DNA from 3 places in the Vreelandella janggokensis genome. Region 3 is predicted to be linked to each of the others. Evidence: predicted binding sites of a transcription regulator. Region 3 holds the regulator's gene; each other region holds the start of a gene.
What was found. Region 3 encodes LexA, which represses DNA repair genes until DNA is damaged. Its sites were predicted from a motif close to TACTGTNTANNTANACAGTA; they were not measured.
Positions count from the first base shown of each region.

Region 1: a site for LexA is predicted at 3,180-3,199, ahead of QC816_RS11275 (LexA family protein). Genes of this name have one in related genera too.
Region 2: a site for LexA is predicted at 8,380-8,399, ahead of QC816_RS16545 (DUF1654 domain-containing protein). Genes of this name have one in related genera too.

Region 1 is NZ_JARWAJ010000003.1:348,816-359,167, forward strand. Features, by position in the region: gene QC816_RS11245 (heme lyase CcmF/NrfE family subunit) at 1-211, opposite strand, end outside; gene ccmE (cytochrome c maturation protein CcmE) at 258-746, opposite strand; gene ccmD (heme exporter protein CcmD) at 730-939, opposite strand; gene QC816_RS11260 (heme ABC transporter permease) at 939-1,679, opposite strand; gene ccmB (heme exporter protein CcmB) at 1,693-2,424, opposite strand; gene ccmA (cytochrome c biogenesis heme-transporting ATPase CcmA) at 2,435-3,055, opposite strand; gene QC816_RS11275 (LexA family protein) at 3,307-3,681, shown strand; gene QC816_RS11280 (IMPACT family protein) at 3,697-4,320, shown strand; gene QC816_RS11285 (sodium ion-translocating decarboxylase subunit beta) at 4,381-5,700, opposite strand; gene oadA (sodium-extruding oxaloacetate decarboxylase subunit alpha) at 5,710-7,524, opposite strand; gene QC816_RS11295 (OadG family protein) at 7,616-7,873, opposite strand; gene QC816_RS11300 (tRNA dihydrouridine synthase) at 8,046-8,996, shown strand; tRNA gene QC816_RS11305 (tRNA-Arg) at 9,112-9,188, opposite strand; tRNA gene QC816_RS11310 (tRNA-Arg) at 9,239-9,315, opposite strand; tRNA gene QC816_RS11315 (tRNA-Ser) at 9,333-9,425, opposite strand; gene csrA (carbon storage regulator CsrA) at 9,547-9,735, opposite strand; gene QC816_RS11325 (aspartate kinase) at 9,928-10,352, opposite strand, start outside.
Region 2 is NZ_JARWAJ010000007.1:51,774-62,125, reverse strand. Features, by position in the region: gene speA (biosynthetic arginine decarboxylase) at 1-1,490, shown strand, start outside; gene QC816_RS16570 (fumarylacetoacetate hydrolase family protein) at 1,560-2,225, opposite strand; gene thpD (ectoine hydroxylase) at 2,322-3,317, opposite strand; gene QC816_RS16560 (ABC transporter ATP-binding protein) at 3,651-4,316, shown strand; gene QC816_RS16555 (ABC transporter permease) at 4,313-6,850, shown strand; gene QC816_RS16550 (lipocalin-like domain-containing protein) at 6,847-7,983, shown strand; gene QC816_RS16545 (DUF1654 domain-containing protein) at 8,416-8,646, shown strand; gene QC816_RS16540 (hypothetical protein) at 8,961-9,158, shown strand; gene QC816_RS16535 (hypothetical protein) at 9,145-9,480, opposite strand; gene QC816_RS16530 (zinc ribbon domain-containing protein) at 9,489-9,824, opposite strand; gene QC816_RS16525 (contractile injection system protein, VgrG/Pvc8 family) at 9,949-10,352, opposite strand, start outside.
Region 3 is NZ_JARWAJ010000006.1:189,963-200,314, forward strand. Features, by position in the region: gene mobB (molybdopterin-guanine dinucleotide biosynthesis protein B) at 1-562, shown strand, start outside; gene moaC (cyclic pyranopterin monophosphate synthase MoaC) at 567-1,373, shown strand; gene moaE (molybdopterin synthase catalytic subunit MoaE) at 1,376-1,828, shown strand; gene QC816_RS15965 (ribonuclease J) at 1,856-3,451, opposite strand; gene purU (formyltetrahydrofolate deformylase) at 3,713-4,567, shown strand; gene lexA (transcriptional repressor LexA) at 4,564-5,229, opposite strand; gene QC816_RS15980 (TetR/AcrR family transcriptional regulator) at 5,532-6,209, shown strand; gene QC816_RS15985 (L,D-transpeptidase family protein) at 6,187-6,711, shown strand; gene nagZ (beta-N-acetylhexosaminidase) at 6,770-7,795, shown strand; gene QC816_RS15995 (hypoxanthine-guanine phosphoribosyltransferase) at 7,828-8,406, shown strand; gene ppsR (posphoenolpyruvate synthetase regulatory kinase/phosphorylase PpsR) at 8,418-9,251, opposite strand; gene ppsA (phosphoenolpyruvate synthase) at 9,479-10,352, shown strand, end outside.

The DNA of each region.
Region 1 (10,352 bases), on a different contig from region 3:
TGAAGTCGTCCATCGCGTAACTGGCCGTCAAGCAAACGTAGGCCAGCAGCACAAACAGGAACTGGCCGGTGGCCATGGGCTGCCCGTAGGCCATCCACAAGGGACGCCGCGTTGCGGCCCCGGCCAATGGCAGTACTGACTGCACAACCGCCATCAGTAGGGCAACGATCAAGGCGAAATGACCTATTTCGGGCAATATTCGGGTCAGCATGGGGACTCCTGCTGAACACGACGATCGATGGCGAGGTAGCGGGGCATCACGTATCGTCCTCGCGCGGTTGCCTCACCTCGGCGGCCCTGGCCTGAAAATCGGCGGGCGAGTAACCGGCCTCTTCCAGGGCCTGTGCGACCTCGGGCGGCATATAGTTCTCGTCGTGCCGGGCTAAGACGTCATCGGCACGAAAACGGCCATCCCCCTGCAGCTCCCCCACCACGACCACGCCCTGCCCCTCACGAAACAGGTCGGGCAGGATACCCTGGTAATCAACGTGCAGATCACCCACGTAATCGGTAACGGTAAATTCGACATTCAAACTATCGGCATCGCGGGATACCGAGCCGACTTTCACCATGCCCCCCGCACGGATGGAACGCGACACGGGGGCCTCGCCCTGGGCAATCTGTACGGGGCTAAAAAACAGATTGATGTTGGCCCGCAGCGCATACAGGGTCAGGCCCACGGCCACTGCTGCCAGGCTGACCAGCGTGACAATCACATAAAGCTTGCGCTTACGCTTTGGGGTCATCGTCATGCCCTCTTTGCTGCGGGGGTGAGGCTTGGCGGCGCGCTACCCGCTTGAGATGTTTGAGCAATTGTCGACGTTCCAGCCGGGCATGGAGCGTCAGGCCCAGCATAAACAAGGCCGTGATACCCCAGGCAGACCACACGTAGACACCGTGCTCACCCATGGATACCCATTCAGCCAACGAGGCCACCATCAGTTAACCTCCTCAAGCAACGCTCTCACCCATCGGGTATTGGCTTCGCGACGGAGTATTTCGCTGCGCGTACGGGTAAGCGTAAGGGCGATAAAGAAGCCGTAAAAGCCCAACACCATCATCAACAGCGGCAGCCACATTTCCATCGGCATTGCGGGGCGGGAGGTCAGGGTAAATGAGGCGGGCTGGTGCAAGGTGTACCACCAGTCCACCGAGTATTTGATGATGGGAATATTGATCACGCCAACCATTGCCAGCACCGATGCCGCCCGCGCACCGCTATCCCGACGACTAAAGGCACCGCGCAGTGCTATCACCCCTATATATAAAAACAGAAGAATGAGCATGGACGTCAATCGGGCGTCCCATATCCACCATGTTCCCCAGGTTGGCACGCCCCACACCGCGCCGGAAAACAGCGCGACAAAGGTCATGGCCGCCCCCAATGGGGCCATGGCAGTCGCCGCCATATCGGCAATCTTGATTTTCCAGACCATGAAAACAAGCCCGGAAACGGCCATGGCGACAAACACCGACTGGGCCAAAAAAGCGGCGGGCACATGGACATAAATGATGCGGAAGCTGTTGCCCTGCTGGTAGTCGGCGGGGGCAAAGACGAGCCCCCATACGCTGCCGACCAGCAGCAACGCGGCGGCCACGCCCCAGCACCAGGGCTGCAGCGCTGCACTCCGGTAATAAAACCACTTTGGCGACCCCAGCTTATGTATCAAGCCCCACATACAGTGCTCATCCCTACCCGTTAATACTGATACGCAGCGACGCGGCGATGGCCCAGGGAGCAAATATCAGCGCTGCCGCCAGCAAGGCGCCAAGCATCGCCAGGTGAGGCAATGCGGTATCGCCCTGGATTGCCGCCTGAACCGCCCCGGTGCCAAAAATCAGCACCGGAATATACAGCGGCAGTACCAGTAGCGAGAGTAGCACGCCACCCCGGGGCAAACCGACGGTTAATGCCGCGCCAATGCCGCCGATGAGGCTCAAGCTGGCGCTGCCCAGCGCTAACGATGCCATCAGCACGCCGACACTCTGGAAAGGCAGTGCCAGCATGATACCCAGCAGCGGCGCCATGAGCGCCAGCGGCAAACCGGTAACTAGCCAATGGGCAGCCACTTTGGCGACACTCAGCGCCGCAAGCGGCTGAGGGGAAAGCATCATCTGCTCCAGGCTGCCGTCATCGAAATCACTGCGAAAAAGTCCATCCAGCGACAACAGTGTGGCGAGCAGCGCCGTGACCCATAAAAGCCCCGGCGCCATGACAGCCAGCAGCTCTGCCTCGGGTGAAATACCGATGGGAAATAAGCTAACCGCCAAGGCATAGAAGACCAACGGGTTCAGCACGTCACCGCGCCGACGGCGAACGCGATTGAGATCACGCACCAGGGTAGCGCCAAAGGCGACGCCCAGGCGCCTGGATGTCGGCTCGGCCAGGACCGCAACGCGCTGTGTGGTTTCTGAAGGCGGCAACTCTGGCTCCTTAGCCCAACGCAACATGACGCAGTGGATGGTCAATCTCGAGTACGTGATGGGTCGTCATCACCACGGCCCCACCAGCCCTGGCATGGGCGACCAGCTGCGCCTCCAGCGCCTCGACGCCCGCCTGATCGATGGCCGTAAAGGGCTCATCCAGTATCCATAGCACACGCGGAGTGAGATTCAGCCTTGCCAGCGCCACGCGGCGTTGCTGGCCTGCTGATAAATGCCCCACCGGAACATCTTCAAAGCCTTCAAGCCCCATGGTCGCAAGGGCGGCTTCGCGCTGTACCTCGTCGCTACATTCATCGTGCAACGCTTGGTACCAGGCCAGGTTTTCCAGCGGCGTCAGGCCCGCGCTCACGCCCGGCGAATGCCCCAGATAAAGCATGTTGGCGGCAAAATGTTCACGCCCCTGACCAAGCGGCTTGCCCTGCCAGTGGAGCGACCCGCAATAGTCATTGAATTGCCCCGCCAGCACTTTTAACAGCGTGGTCTTGCCACTGCCATTGGGGCCGGCTACATGCCATATATCGCCGCGATTGACGTCAATATCCAGCCCCTCAAAGAGCCAGCGGCCATCGCGCTCACAACCCAATTGACGGCCTTGCAAACTCAGCGACACATGCCACCCCACGCAATCAAATACTGGCTTGAACTCTACACTCAAAGCCATTTCCCCGCTAGTCGCGCCGGTCTTCGACGCTCGCATAGGTCGGTTTGCCAAACCACTGGATAATTATTTCTGGCACTGTATGCAAAAACAGGTTTATACTGGACAAATACTGTATGAAAGAACATGTAAAAACCTAACAACCGTATCGTGTCTACCGATAGATCTTGCCTAGGGACCGGGCGCTGATTTGGAGAAAGCCGATGAACATGTCGATGAACGCCGCAATACCGACGACTCGCCCGACGCCAACCGCCTATTCGATCCCGTCGGCAGCAGCGCGAATGACTCGCCGTAACACCTATACGCTGAAGGTACGCGGCAACCGGATGGCCGATTGCAACCTGTTCGATGGCGACGTCATCGTGATTCGGCGCTATCAGGACGACAGTCAGGGCGAGACGGTTATCGCCGAAATCAATCAGCAAAGCCTCGCCCTCAAGCAGCTATCCATCAGCCGGGCGGGCGTACGCCTGTGGCTGGATGATGCCCGGCACCCCGAAGTGTTTTTGCATAATCGCGATATTCAGGTACTTGGCATGTTCATGGGAATTGAGCATCATCCCGTGACACACTAAATTGCCGGGATAATCATGCGCTATCGCGTCCCCCAACTGCCGCCAGGCACTTGGCATATTGACGAGATCGAGGTTGAGAAGAGCCGTTTCATTGCCTGGATAGCCCATACCCCTGAGCTTGACGCCGTGGAAGCATTGGCAAAGGCCGCCAAACAGGCACACCCCAGTGCGAGCCACCACTGCCTGGCCTACATTGCCGGCGCCCCGGGCGAGCAACAGCAGATTGGCTTTTCCGATGACGGCGAGCCCGGCGGCACCGCCGGTCGGCGCATGTTTCACTCGCTGCAAGGTAGTCAGCTGGGCGAAATCGGCTGCGTGGTCATCCGCTACTTTGGCGGTACCAAATTGGGTACCGGCGGGCTGGCCCGGGCGTATGCCCAAGCGGTAAACAAGGCACTCGACACCCTTGGCACCCGGGAAATCATCCAACGCATTCACTACCGGGTGCGCTTTTCCTTCGCCGACGAATCCGTTGCCCGCGGGTGGTGCGACGAACAGGCCATTCCCGTGGTCAACGCCGAGTATGACGGAAAGGGAGTGGCGCTCACCATCGGCTGGCCGAGTGATTGCGAGCTTGACTTAACACCACTGGAAAGCCGCCTGAAGCAGTCCATTACCGCGCAGGTCATCAACGACTAAGCAAAAAAACGGCCGCCCCTCAAGGGGGCGGCCGTTTTGCTATGGGCGAGGCCCTTTAGCCTAACCCAAGTACTTGATCATCACCCCGGCGGCTACCGCCGAGCCAATCACCCCAGCCACGTTGGGCCCCATGGCGTGCATCAGCAGGAAGTTATGCGGGTTGGACTCGAGTCCCACCTTGTTGGCCACACGTGCGGCCATGGGCACCGCCGAAACGCCTGCCGCGCCAATCAATGGGTTGATCGGCATTTTGCTCACCAGGTTCATCAATTTGGCCATCAGCACGCCTGCCGTGGTGCCAATCCCGAAGGCGACGATCCCCAGCGCCATGATGCCCAGCGTTTCAACCGCCAGGAAGCTGTCGGCCATGAGCTTGGAGCCCACTGCCAGCCCGAGCATGATCGTCACGATATTGATCAGGGAGTTTTGCGCCGTGTCGCTTAACCGCTCGACCACGCCGCATTCGCGCATCAGGTTGCCAAAGCAGAACATCCCCAGCAGCGGCGACGCATCGGGCAGAAACAACGCCACCAGGATCAACAGCAGCAGCGGAAACACAATCTTCTCGAGCTTCGACACCGGGCGCAGCTGCGTCATGGTGATCTCGCGCTCTTTCTGGGAGGTCAGAAGGCGCATGATCGGCGGCTGGATCAACGGCACCAGCGCCATGTAGGCATACGCGGCCACGGCAATCGCACCCAGCAGTTCAGGCGCCAGCATGCTCGAGACGTAGATCGAGGTCGGACCATCTGCACCGCCGATAATGCCGATGGCAGCCGCCTGGTTGAGCGAGAAATCCATCCAGCCCATCGACGACAGCAGTACGGCCCCGAAGAGGGTGGCAAAGATCCCGAACTGCGCGGCGGCGCCGAGAAACAGCGTTCTCGGATTGGCCAGCAGCGGCCCAAAGTCGGTCATGGCGCCAACGCCCATGAAGATAATCAGCGGTGCAATGCCTGAGGTAATCGCCACGGTGTAAAACATGTACAGCAAACCATCGCCATAGCCCGCGCCATTGGCCACGGCTTTTGCGGTGGCAAGCTGTTCGGCTGCGCCATTGGCCATCATCTGTTGAAGGCTCGTGCGCCAGCTCTCGATACTCGCCTGGGTGTCGAGGCTGCCCCCCAACGCCGAAGCAAGCTGCTCCAGCACGGCGGGGCGCCCCACATCAATCGCTTGTTCAAGAGCGGACAGCGCCAAACCGGCTTCCGGAATATTGGCGAGAATGCCACCAAAACCAATCGGCACCAGCAGCAATGGCTCAAACTTCTTGTAGATAGCGAGATAGAGCAGTAACAGGCCCACCATCACCATCACGGCTTGGCCCAGTTCCAGGTTATAAAGCCCGGAGCCTTGCCATAGGGTCAGTAATTTATCCATGCGAGGTCCTTAAAGTTCGATCAGCGTATCGCCAACGACAACGCTGTCGCCTTCACTGACGCTAACAGCCGAAACGGTCCCGGCACTGCTGGCGCGCACTTCGGTTTCCATTTTCATCGCTTCGAGAATAATCACCACGTCACCTTCTTCGACGGTGTCGCCCTGGCGAACATTGACCTTGAAGATGTTGCCAGCGAGCGGGGCGGTGATTGCCTCGCCGCTGGGGGCCGGTGCTTCTTCCTTGGCAGCGGTGGCAGATGCACCTGCCTGCTCTTGCACGTTGCTGATGTCACCACCCTCGGCGACTTCCACAACGAACGCCTTGCCGTTGAGCTTGACGGTATAGGTTTCCGGGCCGTTACTGGCGGCAGGCGCTTTGCTTTCCCCTTTGGCAGGCCCGCTGGCCGTTTCCGCCTCGGCTGCCTGGGGCTCGGGCTCAAAGGCGTCGGGATTATCCCGGTTCTTGAGGAACTTGAGGCCAATCTGCGGAAACAGCGCGTAGGTCAGCACGTCGTCGACTTGCTGATCGCCGTCGGCCAGGCGAATGCCGTCGGCCTTGGCATTGTCCTTCAGTTCGCTGGCCAGCTTGTCCATTTCCGGCGAGAGATTATCCGCCGGGCGGCAGGTAATCGGCTCGCTGCCTTCCAGCACGCGCTGTTGCAGCTCGCTGTTGAAGGGCGCAGGTGCGGCGCCGTATTCGCCTTTGAGCAACGCCTGGACTTCCTTGGAAATCGACTTGTAGCGCTCCTCCATCATGACATTCATCACTGCCTGGGTGCCGACAATCTGCGAAGTCGGCGTGACCAGCGGAATAAAGCCCAGGTCTTCGCGTACGCGGGGTATTTCGGTGAGAACATCGTCGAGCTTATCGCCCGCGCCCTGCTCCTTGAGCTGGCCTTCCATGTTGGTCAGCATGCCGCCGGGTACCTGGGCGATCAGAATCCGCGAGTCGATGCCACGCAGGGAGCCTTCAAAGGCGGCGTACTTCTTGCGCACGCCACGGAAATAGCTGGCAATATCTTCCAGCAGCTCAAGGTCGAGCCCGGTATCGCGGTCGGTGTCCTTGAGCATCGCCACCACCGATTCAGTGGGGCTGTGGCCGTAAGTCATCGACATCGACGAAATGGCGGTATCAACGTTATCGATGCCCGCCTCGACCGCCTTGAGAATGGTCGAGGTGGAAAGCCCCGTGGTAGCGTGGCAGTGCAGGTGTACGGGAATCGACAGTTCTTTCTTGAGACGCGAGACCAGTTCAAACGCGGTGTAAGGCGTGAGTAGACCCGCCATATCCTTGATAGCCAACGAATCCGCACCCATGGCCGCGATGGTCTTGGCGAGGTCGACCCAGCTATCCAGGGTATGTACCGGACTAACCGTATAAGAAATAGTCCCCTGCGCATGACCGCCCACCTGGCGAACCGCCTTGATGGCGCGCTCCAGATTGCGCGGGTCGTTCATGGCATCAAAGACACGAAATACATCGACACCGTTGGTTTTGGCGCGCTCGACGAATTTATCGACCACATCGTCGGCGTAATGGCGATAGCCCAGCAGGTTCTGGCCGCGCAGCAACATCGCTTGCGGTGTGTTCGGCATCGCCTCTTTGAGTGCCCGGATGCGCTCCCAGGGATCTTCGCCCAGATAACGGATGCAGGCGTCGAAGGTCGCGCCGCCCCAGGTTTCCAGCGACCAGTAGCCGACCTTATCCAGCTTTTCGGCAATCGGCAGCATATCGGCTAGACGTAAGCGGGTAGCAAACAGCGACTGATGGGCGTCGCGCAGCACGACATCGGTAATGCCTAGTGGTCTTTTTGTTTCGTTCATGGCTTGGCTCGTAGTCAAGGAATGTTTATTTGTAGTAAAAATAACAAAAAATTATGCGGTTTGCGCGGAGCACCCCAACAAAAGATGAAAGTTAACGACGTCTTTTCGAGCGATAACGGTGCACTGCAGCACTAATCACGGCAAGCGTCTCATCGCCCTGCCCTTTTGCTGGGGAGGCAGGCTTGGCGCTACCACCAGGCGCAACCGGCGCGGGGGCAGGCTGAAAACGCCGGATAATGCCTGACATCAAAGTCAGCAAAAAAACTAAAATCGCAAGAAAAACAAACACAAACCCCATGCCTAACGCCATAAGCCCCAGGCCTTCGTGTAATAATTCCGGGTCCTGCATAAGGCTTCTCCTATCTGGTAGCCAATAAGACCATCAACGCGACCGCTCATTGACGCTTGGCGCAATGCTGGGAATACACTAACCTGCCACACCCCCTGAAGAATGCAATGGCGCGATGGTGTAAGTCATGGTTGTTAATTTACTACATAAAGGCGAAATCGGACTAGCCCCCATGGAGGGTGTGATCGATGCTGTCACGCGCGAGCTGCTGACGGTCAGGCCCGGGTTTGACTGGACGGTGACGGAATTTGTGCGTGTCGTCGATGCCCGCTTACCCCCTCGGGTGTTTTACAAACACTGCCCTGAACTCGCCCGCGATCAGGTTGCCACACCCAGCGGCATTCCCGTTCACCTGCAACTCCTGGGCGCCGACCCGGTGGCTCTCGCTGCCAATGCCCGCCAGGCTTTGGCACTCGGGGCGCGCAGCATTGATCTTAATTTCGGCTGCCCGGCCAAGCTCGTCAACCGTCACGACGGCGGCGCATCGCTGCTGCGCCAGCCCGAGCGCGTTTACCAGGCCGTGAAAGCGGTTGCTTGCGCCCTCGACGGCGAAATTCCCGTGACGGCAAAAATCCGCCTGGGGTTTTCTGACCGCCGCCTGGCCGTTGCCTGCGCCCAGGCCACTGAAGCCGGCGGCGCCGCACGGCTCGTCGTTCACGGGCGTACCCGTGACGAAGGCTACCGGCCACCCGCTCACTGGGAATGGATCGCCAAGATCCGACACCGCGTTTCACTGCCCGTGGTGGCCAATGGGGATATCTGGTCCCTGGAAGATTACTGGAAAGCGCGCACGCTCTCAGGATGCCGTGATGTCATGCTGGGACGCAGCGCCCTGGCCGATCCCTGGCTGGCGCCCAGGATACGACACTGGCAGAGCACCGGCGAGCGCCTGGCCGACACCACTTGGTCAATGCGCGCCAACGTTCTCAAGCAATACGCTCATCGTCAGCGTCAACAGTTGCCTAAGAAAGTGGTGGTATCGCTCGTTAAGCAGTGGCTTGCACAGATGCGCCAAGGCAACGCGGAAGCCAACCTTCACTTTCAGCGCGTCAAGCGGATTACCGATCTGGACACCCTGCTTGATAGCCTTGTGGTGCCAACCCGGATGGCCGAACCGGCATAAAAAAAGCGCCCTACCGTGAAGTGGGGCGCTAAACGAGCACGAGACTCAAGCGCGTGGCACTTGAGCCTGTCTAGAAAGCAGAAAACCCGCCCTTGAAAAGGACGGGTTTGGAATCTGGCGCGCCCGGGAGGATTCGAACCTCCGACCCTCTGATTCGTAGTCAGATACTCTATCCAGCTGAGCTACGGGCGCGTGGATGCTATTCCACGTTTGCTATATAGGTAAAACAACATCTAAAAAGGTGGCGCGCCCGGGAGGATTCGAACCTCCGACCCTCTGATTCGTAGTCAGATACTCTATCCAGCTGAGCTACGGGCGCTTACCTTGGTGTGCGGCTGGCGGAGAGAGAGGGATTCGAACCCTCGATAGGGCTATAAACCCTATACTCCCTTAGCAGGGGAGCGCCTTCAGCCACTCGGCCACCTCTCCTTAACGGCACGGCGCGAATATTACCGATTTGGCAGGAAGTTGTCCAGCCCTGCTCGGATTTTTTTCGCGCCGGCCTTACCTTACGCGTAAAACGCGGCACTATCGCACCATCAAACAGCGCTTATTCGGCTTCACTTTCACCGCTTCGTTCGCGCTGAATACGCTGGTATATCTCTTCACGATGAACCGCCACGTCTTTAGGCGCATTGACGCCGATACGAACCTGGTTACCCTTCACACCTAGTACGGTGACGGTGATTTCATCCCCGATCATCAGGGTTTCGCCGACACGGCGGGTTAGGATGAGCATGGCTGATCTCCTTCTCAGACGTTATATACAACGGGATGTGTCCGCCGGCAGCGGTACCATGCCATTATGCGGCATGCTACCCCCTGCCACCAAAGGCACCGGCTCCATGACACCTTAACCTCCCGTTGAAAGAAAGCTCACCACCACACGGCAGCAAGTACCCTTCAGCGTAGAAGGTATAAGGCGTTAATGTTATTCAGATTCGATATCTGACTTATCCAGGCCGAATGCCTTGTGCAAGGCATTCACGGCCAGCTCCATATGTTTCTCGTCAATCACTACCGAAATTTTAATCTCGGAGGTCGACACCATACGGATATTAACGTTTTCGTCAGCCAGCACGCGAAACATTTTCGATGCCACGCCCGCGTGAGAACGCATACCGACACCCACCAGCGATACTTTCGCGATGTTGTCGTCACCACGCAATTCACCGCCGCCCAGGCCTGGAATCACCGTCTCTTCAAGCAGCTTCTTGGTGGCCTTGTAATCACCCTTGGCCACAGTAAACGTGAAGTCGGTGTAATCGCCTGCCGGGGCCACGTTTTGAACGATCATGTCGACTTCAATATTGGCGTCGGCAATCGGGCCCAGAATACGTGAGGCAACACCCGGCA
Region 2 (10,352 bases), on a different contig from region 3:
CCCTCTCGGAGGGCGGCTCTTCGCTGATCGTGTGTAACGGCTATAAAGATCGTGAGTACATCCGACTGGCATTGCTGGGCGAGAAACTCGGCCACCGGGTTTACCTGGTAGTCGAAAAACTCTCAGAGCTCGACGTCATTCTTGAAGAGGCTCGTGAGCTGGACGTGACGCCGCGTATCGGCTTGCGCGCTCGGCTTGCTTCCGTCGGCAAAGGCAAGTGGCAAAATACCGGCGGCGAAAAATCCAAGTTTGGCCTTACCGCCAGCCAGATTCTGTCCGTCGTGGAGACTCTGCGTACTCAGAAAGCCCTCGATAGCCTGCAGCTTGTGCACTTCCATCTGGGTTCTCAGATTGCCAATATCCGCGATATTCAGCGTGGTCTGCGTGAGTGTGCCCGCTTCTATCAAAACCTGATTACCCTGGGTGCCCCGATTGATACCGTCGATGTGGGCGGTGGCCTGGGTATCGATTATGAAGGCACCCGGTCGCGCAGCGACTGCTCGGCCAACTATTCAATGCGCGAGTATGCCCGCAACGTGGTCAGTGCCTTTGCCCAGCTCTGCCAGGATGCCAAGCTGCCCCAGCCGCACCTGATCAGCGAGTCCGGCCGGGCACTAACCGCCCATCATGCCGTGCTGATTACCAATGTGATTGGCGATGAGCGTATCGACGACACGCCGCCCGAGCGTTCCCAACAGGATGATCTGCAAGTAGCCGCGTTATGGCGCGTCTTTGAGCAGTTGGCAGAACCCCAGGAACCTCGCGTGCTGGTCGAGGCGTGGCATGATTTGTTCCAGGCGGTCAGCGAATTACAGGACCGCTTCGTGCTGGGGCTCAGCGATATCAATGCCCGCGCCGAAGGCGAGCGCCTGTATATGGCCGCGTGCGCAAGACTGCGCAGCCAACTGGATACGCGCAACCGGGCGCATCGCGACATCATGGATGAGCTCGCGGAGAAGCTGGCCGACAAGCTCTTCGTCAACTTCTCGCTGTTCCAGTCAGTGCCCGATGTCTGGGGCATCGAGCAGATTTTCCCGGTACTGCCGTTAAGCGGGCTGGATCAACCTCCGACGCGTCGAGCGATTATCCAGGACATCACCTGCGACTCCGATGGCCGCATCGATAGCTATGTGGACGGCCAGGGCGTTGAAAGCACCTTGCCGATTCCTGAGTGGGCAACCGAGGATGAGCGCTGGCTGGGCTTTTTCCTGGTGGGGGCTTATCAGGAAATTCTCGGTGACTTGCACAACCTTTTCGGCGATACCGACTCAGTGGATGCGGCTCTGGGCCCCGACGGTGAGTGGCAGCTGTCCAATGCTCAGGCCGGGGATACGGTGGCGGAGGTGCTCGCCTACGTGAACTTCGATGCCCGGGTATTGAAGCAAAAGCTCACTGAACAGTTGGCTACCAGTGGTTTTTCCGCCAGCGAGCAGGCACGTTTTGCCGCCAGCTTGAGCGACGGATTGGAAGGCTACACCTACCTGGAATAGCGTTGGCTTACCCGCCTTTGTCAAAACTAAGGCCACCGACGCTGTCGGTGGCCTTTTACTGTCAGCGGCTCACTCAACCACGCTGGTGGTAATATCCAAACCACCGGTCAGCGTCATGTGCAGCGTGGCGCCACGTGGCAGCTCACCCACTCCCGAGGGCGTCCCGGTTAAAATGACGTCTCCTGCTTCCAGGGTGAAATGACGGCTCATCTCTGCGACCAGGGTAGGGATGGTGAAAATCATGTCCGCCCCCTCACCGTGCTGGCGTTCTTCACCGTCAATCTCCAGCTTGAAGGACAGCGCGTTCCAATTTGGTTCGCGGCTCAATGGTAGAAACGGCGACAGCGGGCAGGCACCGTCAAATGCCTTGGCAACCTCCCAGGGATGTCCTTTGTCTTTCAGTTCGGTTTGAACATCGCGCAGCGTTAAATCAAGCGCCAGCCCCAGCCCGACAATCGCTGCACTGGCTTCATCCGGCGTCGCATCACTGATGGTTTTGCCGACTAACAGGGCCAGTTCAGTCTCGTAGTGAACATCGCCACGTTGAAAGGGAGGTGACAACGGCTGCTGAATATCCACGACGCTGGTCGCCGGTTTGATAAACAGCAGTGGCTGGGTGGGAACCGGATTATCCAGCTCTTTAGCGTGGTCAGCATAGTTGCGCCCAACACACACAACCTTGCCCAGCTCGTAGGGAAACGCTTGACCATCGGTAAATTGGGGAACAAAACGCATGATGGGGTGACTCCTTATGATGCACGCACAGTAGCAAGCGCACCAGTCTACCCCAGCCATGCGATTGTTCCACACCTGAGTGGTTACCGGGTTAATTTACCGGGATGGCGCTGTTAACGACTGGACGTCGTCATCAGGTTCGTGGGCAAGAAAGCCAGGACGCGATGCTGGTGCTGCATAAGGCTCGCGGCAACGGTTATCCGGACGGTTAAACACAAAAAAAACGTTGCTGCGCGGATCTGGCGACAGGTTGGCATTGGAAGCATGCAGCGTGTTGCAGTCAAACAGCAACAGGCCACCTGCCTGACCCTTGGGCGCCTCAATACCATGCTCGGCGACCAGTTCCGTCAGTGCTTCTTTGCTTGGCACGCCAACTTCCTGCGCTTTAAGTGAGCTTTTGTAGTTGTCTCCTGGCGTTTCCCCCAGACACGGCACGAATTTCTTGTGCGACCCTGGGATCAACATCAAAGGGCCATTAAATTCGTGGTTTTCTGTCAGAATCAGTGAGGCGCTCACGGCATGCATGTTGGGCATCCCGTCTTCAGCGTGCCAGGTTTCAAAGTCGGAGTGCCAGTTGAAACCTTTGCCGGCAAACCCAGGCTTATAATTGATGCGCGACTGATGCACATAGGGCTCGGCGCCGATCAGTTGCCGCGCAGCCCCCGCCAGGCGCTCATCCTGGGCGAGCTCACCCATGCGCTGCGAGAGAAGATGCACGGCAAACAGCGAACGGATCTCCTGACTTTCCGGCTCGGTAACGCTATACGGTTTATCCCGATAGGCATCATGATTCATTAGTGCCCGCAACTCCCGACGCAGCTCATCAAGCTCTGAACCGACGATCAGGTCAGGGATAAACAGAAACCCTTTGCGTTCGAACTCGTCGAGTTGCGCCTGGCTGAGAGGGCCAGACAAGTGCCGACCTTTCACCACTGACTCCTGGCGCGGTTGCCAGAGTGACGCTGGGGCGTTAGCCAGCCGCGATGGATAGGGATCCTTGACCATCGAAAACTGAGCAGACGGCATGTCTGTCATTTCGCTATATTGCTTGTGTGTGTTAACAACATTGAGAGGTGTGTTGCTGACTGTCATCTAATCCACTCCTTGTATGATTAAATTTCAGATCAGTTTCAGGTAACTCATCTTGCAGTGCACAAGGTAGACAACCTCAGCTTCCCTGCAAGTCGTACATGCGCACCCCATAACATGGGTTACGTGAAAAAAATTCACTCTTTTGCGCCTGTACATCCAGGGAAGGTCTTACAGTGTATACAGTCCGATTCAGCCCATTCAAGACAGTACCTACCACCCCCACACGCACCGGTAGTTTTCAGCCTATCCATTACAAAATCGATACCATATAAACTACAAGTAAAATATCTGTATACTTTATAACCCATCGTTTTGCGGGCAACAGGAGACCCCATGCTGGTCCTGCATCAGGTACACAAAACCTTCAGCACCCCGCAGGGGACATTGCCAGTCCTCAACGGTATCAACCTGACGCTCCAACAGGGCGATAGCCTGGCCTTGATGGGCGAATCGGGCAGTGGCAAATCCACGCTGCTGCATTTGGCGGCAGGCCTGGATCTGCCCAGTGACGGCGAGATCTGCATTGACGGTCATGCGCTCTCCTCCCTGGATGAGCCTGCTCGCGCCAGACTGCGTCGCCAGTCGCTGGGGCTCGTGTTTCAGCAGTTCCATCTGGTGCCCAGCCTGAGCGTCATCGATAACCTGCGACTCCAGGCGCGCCTGGCGGGCCGCGAGGACGCAGAATGGACTGCCCACCTGATGGCGCGTCTGGGGCTTTCCGGTCGCGAGACCTACTATCCCGAGCAGCTGTCGGGTGGCCAACAGCAGCGTCTGGCGATTGGTCGCGCGCTGGCCGCTCGTCCCCGCCTGTTGCTAGCGGATGAGCCCACCGGCAACCTGGACGAGCAAAGCGCGGATACGGTCCTCGGGCTATTGCTCGATCTGGTGAAAGAGACGCACTGTGCGTTATTGATGGTGACGCACAGCGCTCGCGTCGCGGCACCGCTCGACCGCCTGGTACACCTCCACCTGGGGCGCCTGGAGGATAACGCTTCATGATCCTGCGCGTGCTGGCGACATTACTGGCCCACTACCGGCGCCATCCAGGGCAGCTAGCCATGCTATTGCTGGGTCTGTGGGTCGCAAGCGCCCTGTGGAGCAGCGTCCAGGCCGTTAACGCCACCGCCAAGGACAGCTATGCCCGTGCCAATGCACTGTTCAGTGCCAACCTTGACGAGCTGTCGCGGCGCGATGGCCAACCACTCACCCGCGAGGACTACCTGAGACTGCGTCGAGAAGGCTTCCCCGTCTCTCCGATGCTGGAAGGCACCCTGGAAATCGATGGGGAACGCCTGACCATCGTCGGCATTGAGCCGCTCACCTTGCCAAGCAGCAACACGCTGGGCGCCAGCGGTGCCGCGTTAACGGCCTTTATCACGCCACCCTGGCAAACCCGGCTCGCTCCCGACACGCTCGACTTGCTGGGGCTTTCTCGACAGCAGGCGCCAGGCATGACACCTGCTGTCGATAGTGCTGGAGACAGAGCTGGAGACAGAGCTGGAGATAGTATTGAAGATAGCGGCCAGCGCCTTCCGCCACTGGCGCTGCGCACCGACCTTCCGCCGAACACCCTGGTGATGGAGATCGCCGCAGCCGCCCTCTTGCTGGACCGCGATAACACCTTGAGCCAACTGGTCACCGCCCCGGGTGCCCTATCCACAGCGCCCGAAGGCTATCGGCTCACCCGCGCCGCTACACTGGCATCCCCAGAGCAGCTCACCGAAAGCTTCCATCTCAACCTCACCGCCCTGGCACTGCTGTCATTAGTCGTCGGCCTGTTTATCGTCCAGGCCGCACTGGGGCTTGCCATGGAACAGCGCCTCACCACACTAAGAACGCTGCGCGCCCTGGGCGTCCCCGCCGCCACGCTCGTCATGGCCATTCTGCTTGAATTGCTGGTATTCGGCGTCCTGGGCGCAGCGCTTGGGCTCGCCAGCGGCATTTGGCTGGCAGGCCAGCTACTCCCTGATGTCGCCACGACGCTGTCGTCACTTTATCAAGCCGACGTCAATCGCAGCCTGGTGCTGCCGTGGCACTACTGGGTGGGCAGCCTGGCGATTACCTTCGGCGGCCTGCTGCTGGCGGGCAGCGGTGTGCTTTGGCGGGCGGCTCGCCTCAATGTGTTGGCACTGGGCCAATCCCAGGCATGGCGACTAGCCTACCAGCGCCAGCTAAAACGCATGACACTGGGTGCCGCCGCGGTGGCCGTTCTCGCCTTGGGGTTAGTACTGTGGCTTAGTCTACTGCCGCCCGGCCAGGGTGTGCAGATAAGCTTTGGGTTTGTTGCCGCGCTACTGCTGAGCAGCGCGCTATGCCTGCCGCCGCTGATAAATGGGGTGCTCCATCTCCTGCAGCGATGGCTCCGCCGTCACCCGCTTGCCCACTGGGCGGTCGCCGATATTCAGCTACAGCTGCCGCGACTTTCCCTGGCCATGATGGCGTTGCTGATTGCGCTTGCCACCAACCTGGGCGTCAGCAGCATGGTCGGTGGCTTTCGCCTTACCTTCCTGGACTGGCTGGACCAACGGTTGGCCGCCCCGTTATATGTCAATGCCTCGCCATCGACCTTGGCACCCATGCTGGATTGGCTCGATGCGCGACCTGACGTTGCTGAAACACTGCCCACCGCTCGCGGCAGCGTCGACCTGCTGGCGATGGACGACGCACAAGAACAGGGTACCCGCAAGCGCATTGCGCTGTTCGGCATTACCCCTGCACCCACCATCACCGACCGCTGGCCGCTGCTTGATACAACCGAAGGAAGACCCACTGCATGGGCAGCGTTATCGGCGAATAGCGTGTTTATCAACGAGCAGATGGCCGTGGCACAACAACTCGTACCGGGTGACGCGGTCACGCTGGATACCCCGCAAGGGGCGAGGCCATTTGAGATTGCCGCGGTTTACCCTGACTACGGCAACCCACGCCAGCAGATCCTGGTACCCACCGAAGTGCTGATTCAGCGCTTCGGCGGCGAAGTTGCCTCGATAGGGCTGGTGGTCAACGACCGCGCCGACCGCCAGGCATTGCGACAGGCAATGACTGATCGCTTTGACGTATCCACGGAGGCGATGGTCGATCAACAGGAAATCAAACGGCTGGCGACGCAAATTTTCGAACGCACCTTTACCATCACCCGCGCATTGAACGGTCTCACCCTGGGCGTGGCGGCATTAGCGCTGCTCGCCACGTTGCTGGCCCAGGCGCGAGAACGACGGCGCCAGCTGGCTTCGCTATGGGCACTCGGCGTGCCGCGCAAAACGCTGACCTTCCTGCCGCTTTTTCAACTCGGCGGGCTGGCACTGTTTACCGGGGTGGTGGCGATTCCGCTGGGCATTGCCATCACCTGGACGCTCGTGGCAATCATCAACGTTGCGGCATTTGGCTGGCGGCTACCGCTCTACCTTTTCCCATGGGACATACTCATCACGCTGATCACCGCGTTGGGCGTGGCCTTGGCCGCCGCCGCCCTGCCATCAATTCAGCTGTGGCGTACCTCTCCCCAGGCGATGCTAAACCAGGGGGCCACATGAATTATTTCCGGTTATCGACTGCGCTCGTGGCGATGGCATGTGCCACCCTCATCGGCTGCCAGGAATCCCCTTCCGATGCGGCGCCCCAGGGGTTTGCGGGTCTGGGTGAAAACGCGGAGGAATTTGCTCAGGCGGATGCGTCCACGCCATTGAGCTTCCCCCAGGATCACGGGTCGCACCCCGACTACCGCATCGAATGGTGGTACCTGACCGCCAACCTTGAAGACGACAAGGGCGAGCCGCTCGGTCTTCAATGGACGCTTTTTCGCCAGGCGCTGACACCCCCTGACGAGCGCCCTGAGCCGTCGCCATGGGCAGCCGACCAGGTGTGGATGGCGCACCTGGGGATTTCCCGGGGAGAAACGCACGTTGCCGCCGAGCGCTTTGCGCGCAGCCACAGTGAACACACCAATGGGCAAGCGGGCGTCCAAGCGGCGCCGTTTCAGGCCTGGATTGATGACTGGTCACTCGAAAGCCCGTCAGACGCCAACTTTGAGGATTTTACCCTACAGGCCTACAGCGGTGAGGGTGCTGAGCGTTCTGGTTACACGCTTAACCTCAGCGCTCAAGGCCCATTGATCTGGCACGGAGAGAATGGGTTTAATGCGAAAACCGTCGAGGGCCAGGGGTCGCGCTACTACAGCCAGCCGTTCCTAAGCATCACCGGCCGTGTCACGCTCAACGGTGAAACCCGCCAGGTCAGCGGCCAAGGCTGGCTGGACCGCGAATGGAGCAGCCAACTGCTCACCCCGGAACAAACCGGCTGGGACTGGTTTTCGCTGCATCTGGACGATGGGCGTAAGCTGATGGCCTATCGGTTAAGAGGCGGCGGCGAAGCCGGGGGCGACTATGTCTTTGCCCATTTAATCTCGGTGGATGGGCAGACCCAGCTCATCGGCGCCGACCGCGTCACGCTGACGCCGCTGGAAACCCAGACCGTAGCCAACCGAGACATCCCTACGCGCTGGTCGCTCACGCTGCCCGATGCTGGGTTACAACTTATCGTAGAGGCACGCCACCCCAATCGCTGGATGCCCACTTCGGTACCCTACTGGGAAGGCGATGTCGTGGTTCGCCAGGCAGAAACGCAGGAAAATGTTGGTGTCGGCTATTTGGAGATGACCGGGTATTGATCAAACCAACGGGCGGATGAAACAAGCCGCCAAGCCACCCCATTGGCAATGTCTACGCTGTGGACACTTTGTAGACACCCACAAAAAAGCCGCCCTGGAAGGCGGCCTTTTAAAATTCTTTAACGTGCTGTTTCTAAACCACTTTTAGTGGTGCCGACACCAGGAGTCGAACCCGGGACCTACTGATTACAAGTCAGGTAAGCTCGGGTAGTATTATCATACGCTTATCTAAAATCCTGTTACGCATATCGCCAACCTTATACCCTGCCTAATCAACTATTTAGCACTTGTTGGTACGCATTGTTATCGGCCTTTCTGATCATTTTTTGACCAGCTAGAAGCAATGAAAGCACGGGTAGACACCCCGCCTTCGCCCTGCCTATACTCGCCCTAAATTACTGTACATATAATCAGTTAATTAAAGGAGTCACCATGTCTGATAAGAGCTATCAGCAATTGGTCGAGCGAGTGAAGCGCGTCATCAATAGCCCAAAGGCCCAGGCAGAAAACTGCGCTGAAATCCAACGGCAAGAGGACGATAACGCTGACGACTGGGCGCGGATGCTTGACGACCTGGGGACCATCGAGAATGCCGACATCACCCCGCTCGATGACACAGCGGAGCATGTGCGCGTTCGCTGGAACCCTGCCGAAGCTATGTGATGAGCCGGTGCTATAAAGCAACGAAGTGGCGGAAGCGCCTCGAGCAGCAGGGCTGGATTAGCCTGAGGCGTCGATCGCCTCCAGCATGCGTCTTTGAGTTTCATGTAATCTACAAAGGCAAGCTTTACTCTGGCCGATGCCACCACTCAGAGCTTGATAGCCGAGACATGCTGACACCTGGCTCACTGACCTACATACTGGGTCGAACTGACTTGATCAGCGAGGGCGTATGGCGACCAGCCAAACATCCTGGTGGTCAGATGGGCTTCATTTGCCGCCCCTGGAATCAAGATTAACGATACAAAGGAAGCGTTATGGCAGAGTTCTGCAGGCAGTGCGCACTGAAATATTTAGGCGAGATTGAAGCCGAGCACACGGCAGGAGGCTGTAAGCCAGGAGAGACATTCTGGGAGCTTTGTGAGGGATGCGGCGACCTGGTAGAGATCGATCACGAAGGCTGGCGGGTTGATGCCCGGCTGAGCAAACCGGGCACGCATATCAATCGAAGCTAAACTCGCTCTGGTTGTTCGCAGCACTGGTTTCCATATCAATGCAGCCCTGAAGCGTCATGTAGTCCCCAGTGCCGCCAAAAGTGGCAATGTTCATACACTCACTGCGGATGCCAGTCGGGACGTCACCCCAACGGTTTTTTAAGTTGTTGTAGGCAGACTGCTCCATATCTATACAGCCATTATAAGTAATATTGCTGAAATCACCCCCGAATCTGGCGATGTTGTCGCAATGAGCCTCAACGTCGAAGCGGGGTATTTCTTGTGCATTCGCGGTTGACGCCAACCCTGCGAGCAAAGCAATAGCGAGGACTGCAGGTTTCATAGATAACCTCATTCAGATTTTGGCCTAGTGAATAAAACAAACAGTCCAAGGATTACATCGCCGAACACCCAGAACGTTAGCAGCATACCAACGCCCAACGTTCCACCTATCGCAGTGCCAGCCTCTGAGTACTCATCTGTGGCACCATCCATCATGCCGCCGATCTCGCCCAGATAAGCAAACATCCAAATCACCATGAGAATATTGAAGAGGATGAAGGTCCATTTAAAAATCTTTCCGAAAAAACCGCGCTTTGGCTTCCGTAGCTGCTTGCCGCAGCTGCTGCACTTGAAGGCAGTATCGCTGACTTGATGAGAGCATTCAGGGCATTCTGTGAGGGCCATTCGTTTCTCCTAATATTTTTATCCTACTTTTCTCACTCAGCTTAGCGTTTTATGAATGACCTTTCTACGCACCCAAAGTCAAATGGAGCATCTCTTACACGTGTAAGCCTTTTCTTACACTGATCTATTCGCTACCCGGTAGCTCGCCTTTGGCTTGACTCACAAACCCACCGGTGTCCAATCGGTGCACCGTTTCAGTGATCAACCACTCCCCATCTGCCCCTTCCCTGAAGCCGCTGAGCTTCAAACGGCCCTCTGCCATCAATGCGGTGTTACCCGGCAGCGTCAGGTCAAGGGTTTGCTCGCCGCGCTCTCCACGCCTGAGCTCTGATCTTGCCGCCGAGCGCGCGGCGTCCTCGTCGGGGTAGATCGTCTGAAGGCGTTGCACCGGCTCGCCCTCCCCCTCGGCAATCTCAAGCGTGGTGGCGCTTTCCGTATCGCGCCAGCGGGCAACCACGCTACCTGCACGCCCACGCTTAGCGAGTCGCATCTTGCCCCGAGTGACCATATTGGGCGTTATCTCAACGG
Region 3 (10,352 bases):
GCCGTTAGATTCATCGCTACCCTTTCCCGTGCTGGGAATTGCTGCCTGGAGTGGGACTGGGAAGACGACGCTGCTTGAGCAGTTGTTACCGCGGCTGCGGGCAGAGGGTATCCAGGTAGCGGTGATCAAGCACGCTCATCATCGGTTTGATGTCGATCAGCCGGGAAAAGATAGCTATAAGCTACGTAGTGCAGGCGCTACGCCCATGCTGATTGCCTCGAGCCAACGCCTGGCACTGATGCAGGAAACGCCAGACGGCGAAGAGCCGGATTTAAATCAGTTGTTGGCAATGGTGGCCGTGCATCAACCTGACCTGGTGCTGGTAGAAGGCTTTAAAGCTTGGCCACTGCCCAAGCTGGTGCTTTATCGTGAGGGGATAGGTGATGCGCAAATCCTGCAGGGTCAGGGTGTCGAAGCCGTCGCCCTTCAGGGGGCTTCTCCCATCTCTCTGTCGGCCACGACGACGCAACTGGCACTCGATGATAGCGACGGGATTGCACGCTGGATAATCGATTGGATGGCGGGCCAACGGCTCAATGATGTTTCACGCACTGATAGGTGACCCCATGCAGTTAACGCATCTCAATAGCCGCGGCGAAGCCCGCATGGTGGATGTTGCAGACAAACAGGAAACGCGCCGGGAAGCGGTGGCTTCCGGTCGTATTGTGATGCAACCCGCTACCTTGAAACAGCTCAGCGAGGGTGCTTTACCCAAGGGTGATGTGTTGGCCACCGCCCGTATTGCGGGAATCCAGGCAGCAAAGCGCACCCATGAATTGATCCCGCTGTGCCACTCGCTGGCACTTTCCAAAGTGGCCATAGAGTTTGATGTCGACCCCGATGAAAGCTGTGTTCATGTGACCGCGAACTGCCGGTTGAATGGCCGCACAGGTGTCGAGATGGAAGCGTTGACGGCCGTCTCCGTGGCCTGTTTAACGCTTTACGATATGTGCAAGGCGGTCGACAAAACCATGCGCATCGACGCGGTGCAACTGGATAGCAAAAGCGGTGGTCAGCGGGGAGATTATCAGCGCGAAGAAGCGCCTGAAACGGCGACGCCGATTGTAACGGGTCAGGGAACAGCCGGCGAAGTGAGCCTGGGCGGGCGCTGTCATTCGCCCTGCGTGCTGGTCAAGTTTCTTGCCGAACTACGCGAGCAGTTGGGTGAAAATGAGCGTGTAGTGACTTTCGATCAACTCGAAAGCCGCGATATAGCGGGCCTCAAAGTAGCGCTGGCGACTCAGGATGAACGTTTTCAGTTGTTGCAGGACCAGCGCACGCTATGTGCCATCAATCAGGTCATGGCCAATGATGATGCGCGAATTACCGACGATGACGAGGTTGCTTTCTTTCCGCCGGTCACCGGGGGCTGAAAATGGACATTACCATCCGCGTTCAAGAGGCGCCTTTTGACATGGCGTATGGCTATGAAGCCAGCATTGGGGGCCGCACGGATATTGGCGGCGTCGTCAGCTTTACCGGCCTGGTGCGTGATTTTAACGAAACGCCCGATGTCACGGGATTGACCCTGGAGCATTATCCAGGCATGACCGAGTCAACCTTACAGCGTATTGCGGAAGAGGCGGGAGAACGCTGGGCACTAAGCGCCGTTACGATTATTCACCGTGTCGGCCACATGCGCCCCGGCGATGCGATCGTCAGAGTGCTGGTAGCGAGTGCCCATCGTCGCGAAGCCTTCGAAGCCTGCGATTTCATCATGGACTGGCTAAAGACTCAGGCACCGTTCTGGAAGAAAGAACATGGTCGCCACGGGGACTACTGGGTCAAGGAACGCCACTCGGATATCGAGGATGCTGCCCGCTGGTAGCCTCCGGGGAGCCGGCTTTGGGGTCGGCTAATCGTCCGCCACTGTCGCTGGCAGCTCGCTGGCCATAATCTGCAGGTGGATTTCAGGTAAATGCTGCAGCCGTTCTGCCAGCCAGGCAATCAAGCGGGGCTGAAGGCCCAGGCGCAGATCCGCCAACGTGTCGGCGTGGAGTTCGGCAAGCTGATCATCCAGCCATTCGCTGAAACTGTCTTCGTCGAATGAATTGGCACTTGTATTGTCCAGCATCAGGCGCCCGACGCGCGCCCACCCGGTTTGAGTGGCGGTCACCGGTAACGCAAGATAGAGGCTGCCGCGTCGTGGGAGGGTGCTGTTTTCGCTCTCCAGTCCAGGGTGGGGTACTACGCTGTTCTGGCTGACGATGCATGGCGGTTGCGGGTAGTGCTGCTCGTGATGCAGTCCCTGCTGATCGAAGCGGATCAAGTCGCCATTGACCGGCGCCAAGGGGGCTTGAATACCCAGGGACGCGGCCAGCTGCTGGTGGGCCTGTTGATGAAGGCTTTCACCATGAACCGGCAACAGGTGGCTTGGCGTCAGCCATTGATAAAAGCGGGTGATTTCGTCCTGTGCCGGATGTCCGGTCGCGTGAAGCTGCGGATGACTGAACTCATCGAATAGCTCGACGCCCAACTGCTGAAGGCGCTTTTTCAACTGCCCGATGGGCCTCTCGTTACCCGGAATGGCCTTGGCGGAAAAAATCACGTTGTCACCAGGCTGTAAATCCACGTGAGGATGACGCCCCTGGGCAAGTCGCTGCAGGGCGGCGCGTGGCTCACCTTGGCTGCCGGTGGCAATGACCACGACTTCATCGGGCGGCAAATAACCCAGGTCATGGGCGGGCACGATGGCAGGAAAATCGTCCAGATAGCCGAGGCCGCGTGCGACACCCACCATGCGCTCCATCGAGCGCCCCATCAGGCTGACGCGCCGCCCGCACTGGTAGGCGGCACGGCCAATCGCCAACACCCGGGCGAGATTACTGGCAAAGCAGGAGACAATGATCCGGCCTTCGCAGTTGGCGAGCGTCTCGACCAGCGCTTTGGCGACATCGCCTTCGCTGCCTGAGTGGCCGGGTAGAGGGGCATTCGTGGAATCCCCCACTACCAAATCAACCGGCGCTAAGGCCTTGAATTGCGTCTGATCGATCGGCGCGCCGATAATTGGATCAGGGTCGAGCTTCCAATCGCCACTGTGCAATACACGATAGCGACCTGCCATGACCATCAGCGAGCAGCTCTCGGGTATCGAGTGTGGAACCGCCAGGAAGCGCAGGGTGAAAGGCCCGCTTTCCAATGCCTCACCTGGCTCGACCACATGAATGGCGGCGCTTGAGAGCTGATGTTCGGCAAACTTCAGGCGCAACAAGCCTGCCGCCAGCGGCGTTGCATAAATGGGGCATTGCCAGTGGGGCCAGAGCCAAGCGACCGCCCCAATGTGGTCTTCATGGCCGTGGGTGATGTAGAGCGCTTGCGGGGCAATGCCCAGGGCTTTGGGGGTTTCCAGGTTGGGCACCTGGAGTGGCGCATTGGGTAGATCCTGGCGAATCATCATGCCGCAATCCACGACGATCCAGTGATCTTCGTACCCATACAGCGTCAGGTTCATGCCAATTTCCCCGCAGCCGCCTAACGGCAAGAGGCGTAAGGGAGGGCGACGACGGGGACGAATATGAACGCGCGGTGGATGCATCAGATTAATAAAGCCTAGAAAGTAATTGGTTAACTATACGGGATGGGGCGGGCGGCTAACAATCACTGCCATTAAGGGCGGTGATTGCGAGCGCTTCATTCGGTACACTAGACGTTTGTTTAATGCCAGCGGACGGCCCGATCATCGTCGCCCGGCAAACCGTGAAGAGTAATGACTATGTCGCATTTTTATCGTTTGGTGGTGTCCTGCCCGGACCAGGTGGGGATCGTCGCGAAGGTATCGAGTTTTATCGCGGACCAGGGAGGGTCGATTACCGAGGCCAGCCAGCATTCCGATCTGGAAACCGGGCGTTTTTTCATGCGCTACGAAATATTGGCGGATTCGCTGGGTATGTCGGCAGAGGTATTACGTTCAGCCTTCGAGCCGGTGGCGGAGCGGTTTGACATGGACTGGGCGCTGGTCGATACCCGGAAACGGCAGCGGGTTGTCCTGATGGTTTCGCGAGAATCCCATTGCCTTGTCGATTTGCTTTACCGCTGGCAGGTGGGTGAGCTGGACTGCGATATCGTGGGTGTGATTTCCAACCATGACGACATGCGTTCGTTAACGGAATGGTACGGAATACCATATCACCATGTGCCGGTGGATCCGGCAGACAAGACTGCGGCCTTTGAGCAGGTGCAGGCGCATATTGATGATGCCCGGGCCGACAGTATCGTGCTGGCTCGCTACATGCAGATATTACCGCCAGCGTTGTGTGAACGATATGCGGGGCAGGTCATTAATATCCACCACAGTTTTCTGCCGTCTTTTGCTGGCGCCAAACCCTATCACCAAGCCTACCAGCGTGGCGTCAAGTTGATAGGGGCTACCTGCCATTACGTGACTCAGGAGTTGGATGCAGGGCCCATCATCGAGCAGGACATTCACCGGGTCAGCCACTGTCATACGCCGACCGATCTGGTACGTTTTGGCCGCGATGTTGAAAAAGCCGTCCTCGCGCGCGGTCTTCGCTGGCATCTGGAAGACCGCGTGCTGGTGCATGGCAACAAGACCATCGTGTTCAGCTAGCCGAGCGCCTGGCCATTGCCACCGCGAATAACGCCGACCCCAACCCCTTCGATATCAAGTGGTTGGGTGCGTAGGTCGATATGGATAGGGTCGAAGTCGGGGTTTTCAGCGATCAGGGTGACGTGATTCCCGTCGCGTTTGAAACGCTTGACGGTGACTTCGTCTTCCAGCCTGGCAACGACAATCTGGCCATCCCGAACGCGCTGGGTGCGGTGGACGGCGAGAAGGTCGCCTTCGAGGATGCCGACGTTCTGCATCGACAGCCCGCGAACGCGCAACAGATAATCTGCTCTGGGCGTGAAGTAGTCGGCGGGCAGCGGGCAGTAGCGATCAATATGCTCAGCGGCCAGGATAGGGCTACCCGCCGCGACTTCGCCAATGATGGGCAGGCCGTTGGCAGGGTCTGCGCCTGAGGCTGGCAGCACGTCTGGCGTTTCCTGGTGTTCCTGGTTGGGCAGGCGTATGCCGCGCGACGTATTGCGAATGATGCGAATGACGCCTTTACGCTCAAGTGCGCGTAAGTGTTCTTCTGCCGCATTGGGTGAACGGAACCCCAGTGCCTTGGCTATTTCAGCCCGGGTGGGCGGATAGCCGAGCTCAGCCATGGTCTTGACAATAAAGTCGAACACGTTTTGTTGACGAACAGTTAATGGCCGCGACATACCAGCCTCCAGATTGAATAAGTGAGCAAGACTGCGTTCCTGTTTACCTATCAGTATGTAGTCAACAGTCAGTATGTAGTTAACAGTATGTGGTTAAGTATACAGCATGTTCTCCTGTCCAGTATATAATGGGGGTAAGGCAGCTAACAAATTGATGTATATGAAGATGCAAAGCGGCGTTGGATAAGGGTTGGGTGTTCAGGTATACGTTGAGAGGTAACAAACGATAACGTAGTATCCTGGTTTGTTTAAAACATCCGTTTTTTATGGCCCGCTTTTTGGCCCGTCTTATGGAGAGCAGCATGGCTCAATCGGATACGGTGACCCGCATTCTGGATACTGCTGAAGTGCTTTTTGCAGAGCGCGGCTTTGCCGAAACCTCTTTACGCAACATCACCAGCAAGGCTCGGGTCAATCTTGCTGCGGTGAACTATCACTTCGGATCCAAGAAGGCGCTCATCCAGGCGGTGTTTGCTCGCTACCTGGATCCGTTTTCCCAACGTTTTCATGGCGCTCTGGACGAACTCGAAGCGCGCTACGAGGGTCGTGACATCCCCCTTGAAGTGCTCCTCGAAACCATGGCCACAACCGTGCTGACGGTGCCTGCCGAACGCAATAGCCTCAAAGTCTTCATGCGTTTGCTGGGGCTTGCGTACAGCCAGGCTCAGGGGCATTTACGACGCTACATCCAGCAGCAATACGGTGATGTGTTCAGCCGTTTCACCGAACTGGTTCGCCGTGCGACACCGGATCTGCCCGACGCTGAGCGCTTCTGGCGGCTACACTTTATGCTGGGTACCGTCATCTTTACGCTTTCGGGACTGGATGCGCTGCGCGATATTGCCGAAAAGGATTACCACCAGCATGTCTCGGTCCGCGACCTGGTTCGCCGACTGCGGCCGGTAGTGGTGGCGGCGATGAACGCGCCATTACCTGATGAGAAGGACATTGAGCACCATGCAGACACCGTCGCTCATTGAAATGCCGCCCCGCGAGGGGCTATGGCTGGAAATCAACGCCCAGTCGCAGAGCTTGCGCGTCTGGCAAGGCGATATGTGTCGCCATGAGTGTGAAATTTCTACCGGGCGCCAGGGCATGGGTAATCGGCAGGGCAGTGGGCAAACGCCGCTTGGCTGGCACTATATTCGTGCCGCCATTGGTACTGATGCCCCGGAAAACGCGGTCTTTAAAGGCCGCCGCTGGACGGGCGAAGTATTTGACGCCGAGCTGGCGGCGGCGTTTCCCGAGCGAGACTGGATTCTGACGCGCATTCTATGGCTGTGTGGCCTGGAACCGGGGATAAACCGCGGTGGTCAGGTCGACTCCCAGCGACGCTATATTTATCTGCACGGTACGCCGCCGAATGAGCCCATGGGTCAACCAGCCTCTCATGGATGCGTGCGGCTGCGTAATGCAGATCTTCTTTGGCTTTTCGAGCATGCTGGACCTGGAACGCCTGTCTGGTTACACGACAGCCGCTGATCGTTGGACTCCTCGCTAATCATCGTCTAGAGTTAGCGCCTTTTTTGGACACCCCGCTATGACACATCCTTTGGGCTCGGTCATGTTGGACCTTGAAGGGACAACGTTGACCACCGCAGAAAGGCAGTTGTTGAAATCGCCCTCGGTGGGTGGCGTCATCTTGTTTTCGCGCAATGTGGAAGATGCCCACCAGGTCAGAGACCTGTGCAGCGAGGTGAGTAAGCTACGCCCCAACGTGTTGCTGGCAGTGGATCAGGAAGGCGGTCGCGTTCAGCGTATCAAGCAAGGACTGACGCGCCTGCCACCAATGGCTCGGCTGGGTGAGTATTACCAGAAGGATCGTGCGGCGGCTCTGGGGCTTACCCAGGACACCGGTTGGCTCCTGGGCATGGAAATGGCCGCCTGCGGGTTGGATATCAGCTTTGCTCCGGTACTGGATATCGATAGCGGTCTCTCCAGCGTCATCGGCGACCGCAGTTTTGGCTCGGAGGCCACGCAAGTCAGTGAACTGGGTGGCGCGCTGGTAGCCGGTCTGCATGAAGCCGGTATGGCCGCGATCGGCAAGCATTTTCCCGGTCATGGCGGCGTAGCGGCAGACTCGCATCTCGCCTTGCCCGTCGATGACCGGCCTTTTGAGACGCTCAAGCAACACGACCTGGTGCCTTTCAGCACCCTGGCCAAGAAGCTTGATGGTGTCATGCCAGCCCACATTGTTTACTCGGCATTTGACAAGCGACCCGCCGGCTTTTCGCCTAGTTGGCTGGGGATGCTGCGTCAGTCGCTGGGGTTTAAAGGCTGTATCTTTTCCGACGATTTGAGCATGGCCGGCGCCCATAAGGTAGGAGGGCCGCGCGAACGCGCAGCGGCTGCTCTCGCTGCCGGCTGCGACATGTTGCTGGTATGCAATGACCGCGAGGCGGCGCTTGAGGTCGTTGCCGCCGTTCCAACTTCAGCGTCTGTCAGGCCCGGCAAGCTTCGCTACAAACGCGCACGTCCCGATTTGGACGCGCTATCCGCGCTTAGCCGCTGGCGGCGCACGCATGCCCAGTTAGAGGCCATGGCCGCTGATTCACGCAGCAGTTAACGATTGTTTTTACCAAGTAGACTGGAACTTCAATGGCAAAGCTAGACAAAGAAGCGCTCGCATCCCTCGACACCATGCGCGAGCTCATGGACAACGCGGACTGCTTGATTTCCCAGCAGCAGGTGGAGCAGGCGCTGGACCGTATGGCCGAGCAGATCAGTGCGGATCTGGGCGATAAACTACCGGTCTTCTATTGCGTCATGAATGGCGGCTTGATCACCACGGGCCATCTGTTGACCCGGTTGGGCTTTCCGCTTGAGGTCGACTACCTGCATGCCACACGCTACCGCAACGAGACCCGCGGTGGAGAGCTTTTCTGGCGGGTATCGCCGGAGATTCCCATGGCCGGTCGGCATGTCGTTATCGTCGACGACATTCTGGATGAAGGCACGACGCTATCTGCGATTCTGAACTATTGCCAGGAAGCGCAAGCCGCCAGCATTACCACGGCGGTGCTGGTCGATAAACGGCACGATCGCAAGGCAGTACCCGGATTGAAAGCCGACTACTGCAGCCTGGAAGTCGCCGATCGTTATGTCTTTGGCTTTGGTATGGATTACAAAGGCTATTGGCGCAATGCCCCGGGAATCTTTGCCCCCAAGGGCATGTGATCTGAGGCGGTTTAGCGGGGTGAAAAGCGCCGCGCCAACCCGGTTTCAGCAATCATGCGGGTGGATATCTCTTCCACGGAAAAGCGCGTGGCGTCGATAAAAGGAATGTGCAGGCGACGGTATAACGCTTCTGCCTGCTCGATCTCCTGCATGCATTGATCCATCGAACTGTAGCGGCTATTGGGCCTGCGTTCGTTGCGGATGGCGGCCAGACGCCTGGCGTCGATTGTCAGGCCAAACAGCTTGTGCCGGTGTTGAGCGAGCACCGGCGGCAGTTTCAGCATGCCGTCTTCGTCCAGGTCGTCTTCCGTTAGCGGATAGTTGGCGGCGCGAATGCCAAACTGCAAGGCCAGATAGAGCGACGTGGGGGTTTTGCCGCAGCGCGATACCCCGACCAGAATAATATCGGCTTTATCGTACTGATGAGTGCGTGCTCCGTCGTCATTATCCAGTGCGAAGTGCACCGAGTGGATGCGGTCCATATAGACATCGTCGCTGCCAATCGAATGCGTTCGTCCAACGCTGTAGGAAGAGTGCGTGGCGAGCTCCTGTTCGAGTGGCTCCAGAAAGGTGGAGAATATATCCACCTTGAAGCCTGCGGCCTTGCGAATCACATCGCGAATCTTCTGGTCGACGATGGTGTCGATAATGATCGGTCGTTGCCCGTCACGGACCGCCGTCGCGTCAATAATTTCGGCCAGGGCCTCGGCTTTATCCAGGGTGTCGATATAGGGCTTGGTTTGCATGTTGATATCGACATCGCTGAACTGCGCCAGCAGGCTCCTCCCCAGACTCTCTGCGGTAATGCCTGTCCCATCCGAAATAAAAAAAGCCGTGCGCTGCATGGTGTTTGCTCTCCTGAACGTTGCGCATATTGTGTGCCGGGATGACGCTTGGCACAACGGTGCTTGAGTCGCGACTACAACAAATGTTCAAAAATGCCGCCTGTTGTAAAAATCCTCCATGCCCTTCGCTATTAGACCAATGGCGAATACACCGGGGCGGTGCTAGGGTGACCGCATTCATCACTGGCGGTTGTCATGATCGCTGGCCTATTGAGCGAGGGGGTTGCGTGAACAATTACATTCTATGGTTCGATCAACTGGGTATGGCTGACGTCGAACGCGTGGGTGGTAAAAACGCTTCGCTTGGCGAAATGATCTCTAATTTATCCGGAGCGGGGGTCACGGTTCCCGGCGGCTTTGCCACGACGGCCCATGCCTACCGAGAATTTCTTGCCCACGAAGGCCTCAACGAGCGTATCAACCAGACGCTGGCGCGGCTGGATGTTGATGATGTCAAAGCATTGGCCGAAGCCGGTAAAATGATACGCCAGTGGGTGATCGACACGCCGCTACCCCCGACGTTCGAAAGCGAATTACGTAGTGCCTATGAAAGCCTGCAGCAGCGTCACCCAGCGTTGAAGGTCGCGGTGCGTAGCTCGGCCACCGCGGAAGACTTGCCCGATGCTTCCTTTGCCGGTCAGCAGGAAACCTTTCTGAATATCGAAGGGTTCGACAATATCAAACGTGCGGTCCATGAAGTCTTCGCTTCGCTGTTTAATGACCGGGCCATCTCTTACCGAGTTCATCGCGGCTATGCGCATGAAAATGTCGCGCTATCTGCGGGTGTGCAGAAAATGGTGCGCTCGGAAACGGGCGCGTCGGGTGTCATGTTCACGCTGGATACCGAGTCGGGCTTCCGCGATGCGGTCTTTGTGACGGCTTCCTGGGGGCTGGGTGAAACCGTCGTCCAGGGGGCGGTGAATCCTGATGAGTTCTATGTTCATAAGCCGACCCTGGCTGCGGGCCGACCCGCTGTGCTGCGCCGCAACCTGGGGTCCAAGCTGATCAAGATGGTCTATACCCAAGATGCCAGCGCCGGCAAGTCGGTCGAGACCATTGATGTGCCCCTGCAGGACCGTGGTCGTTTCTGCCTCAACGACA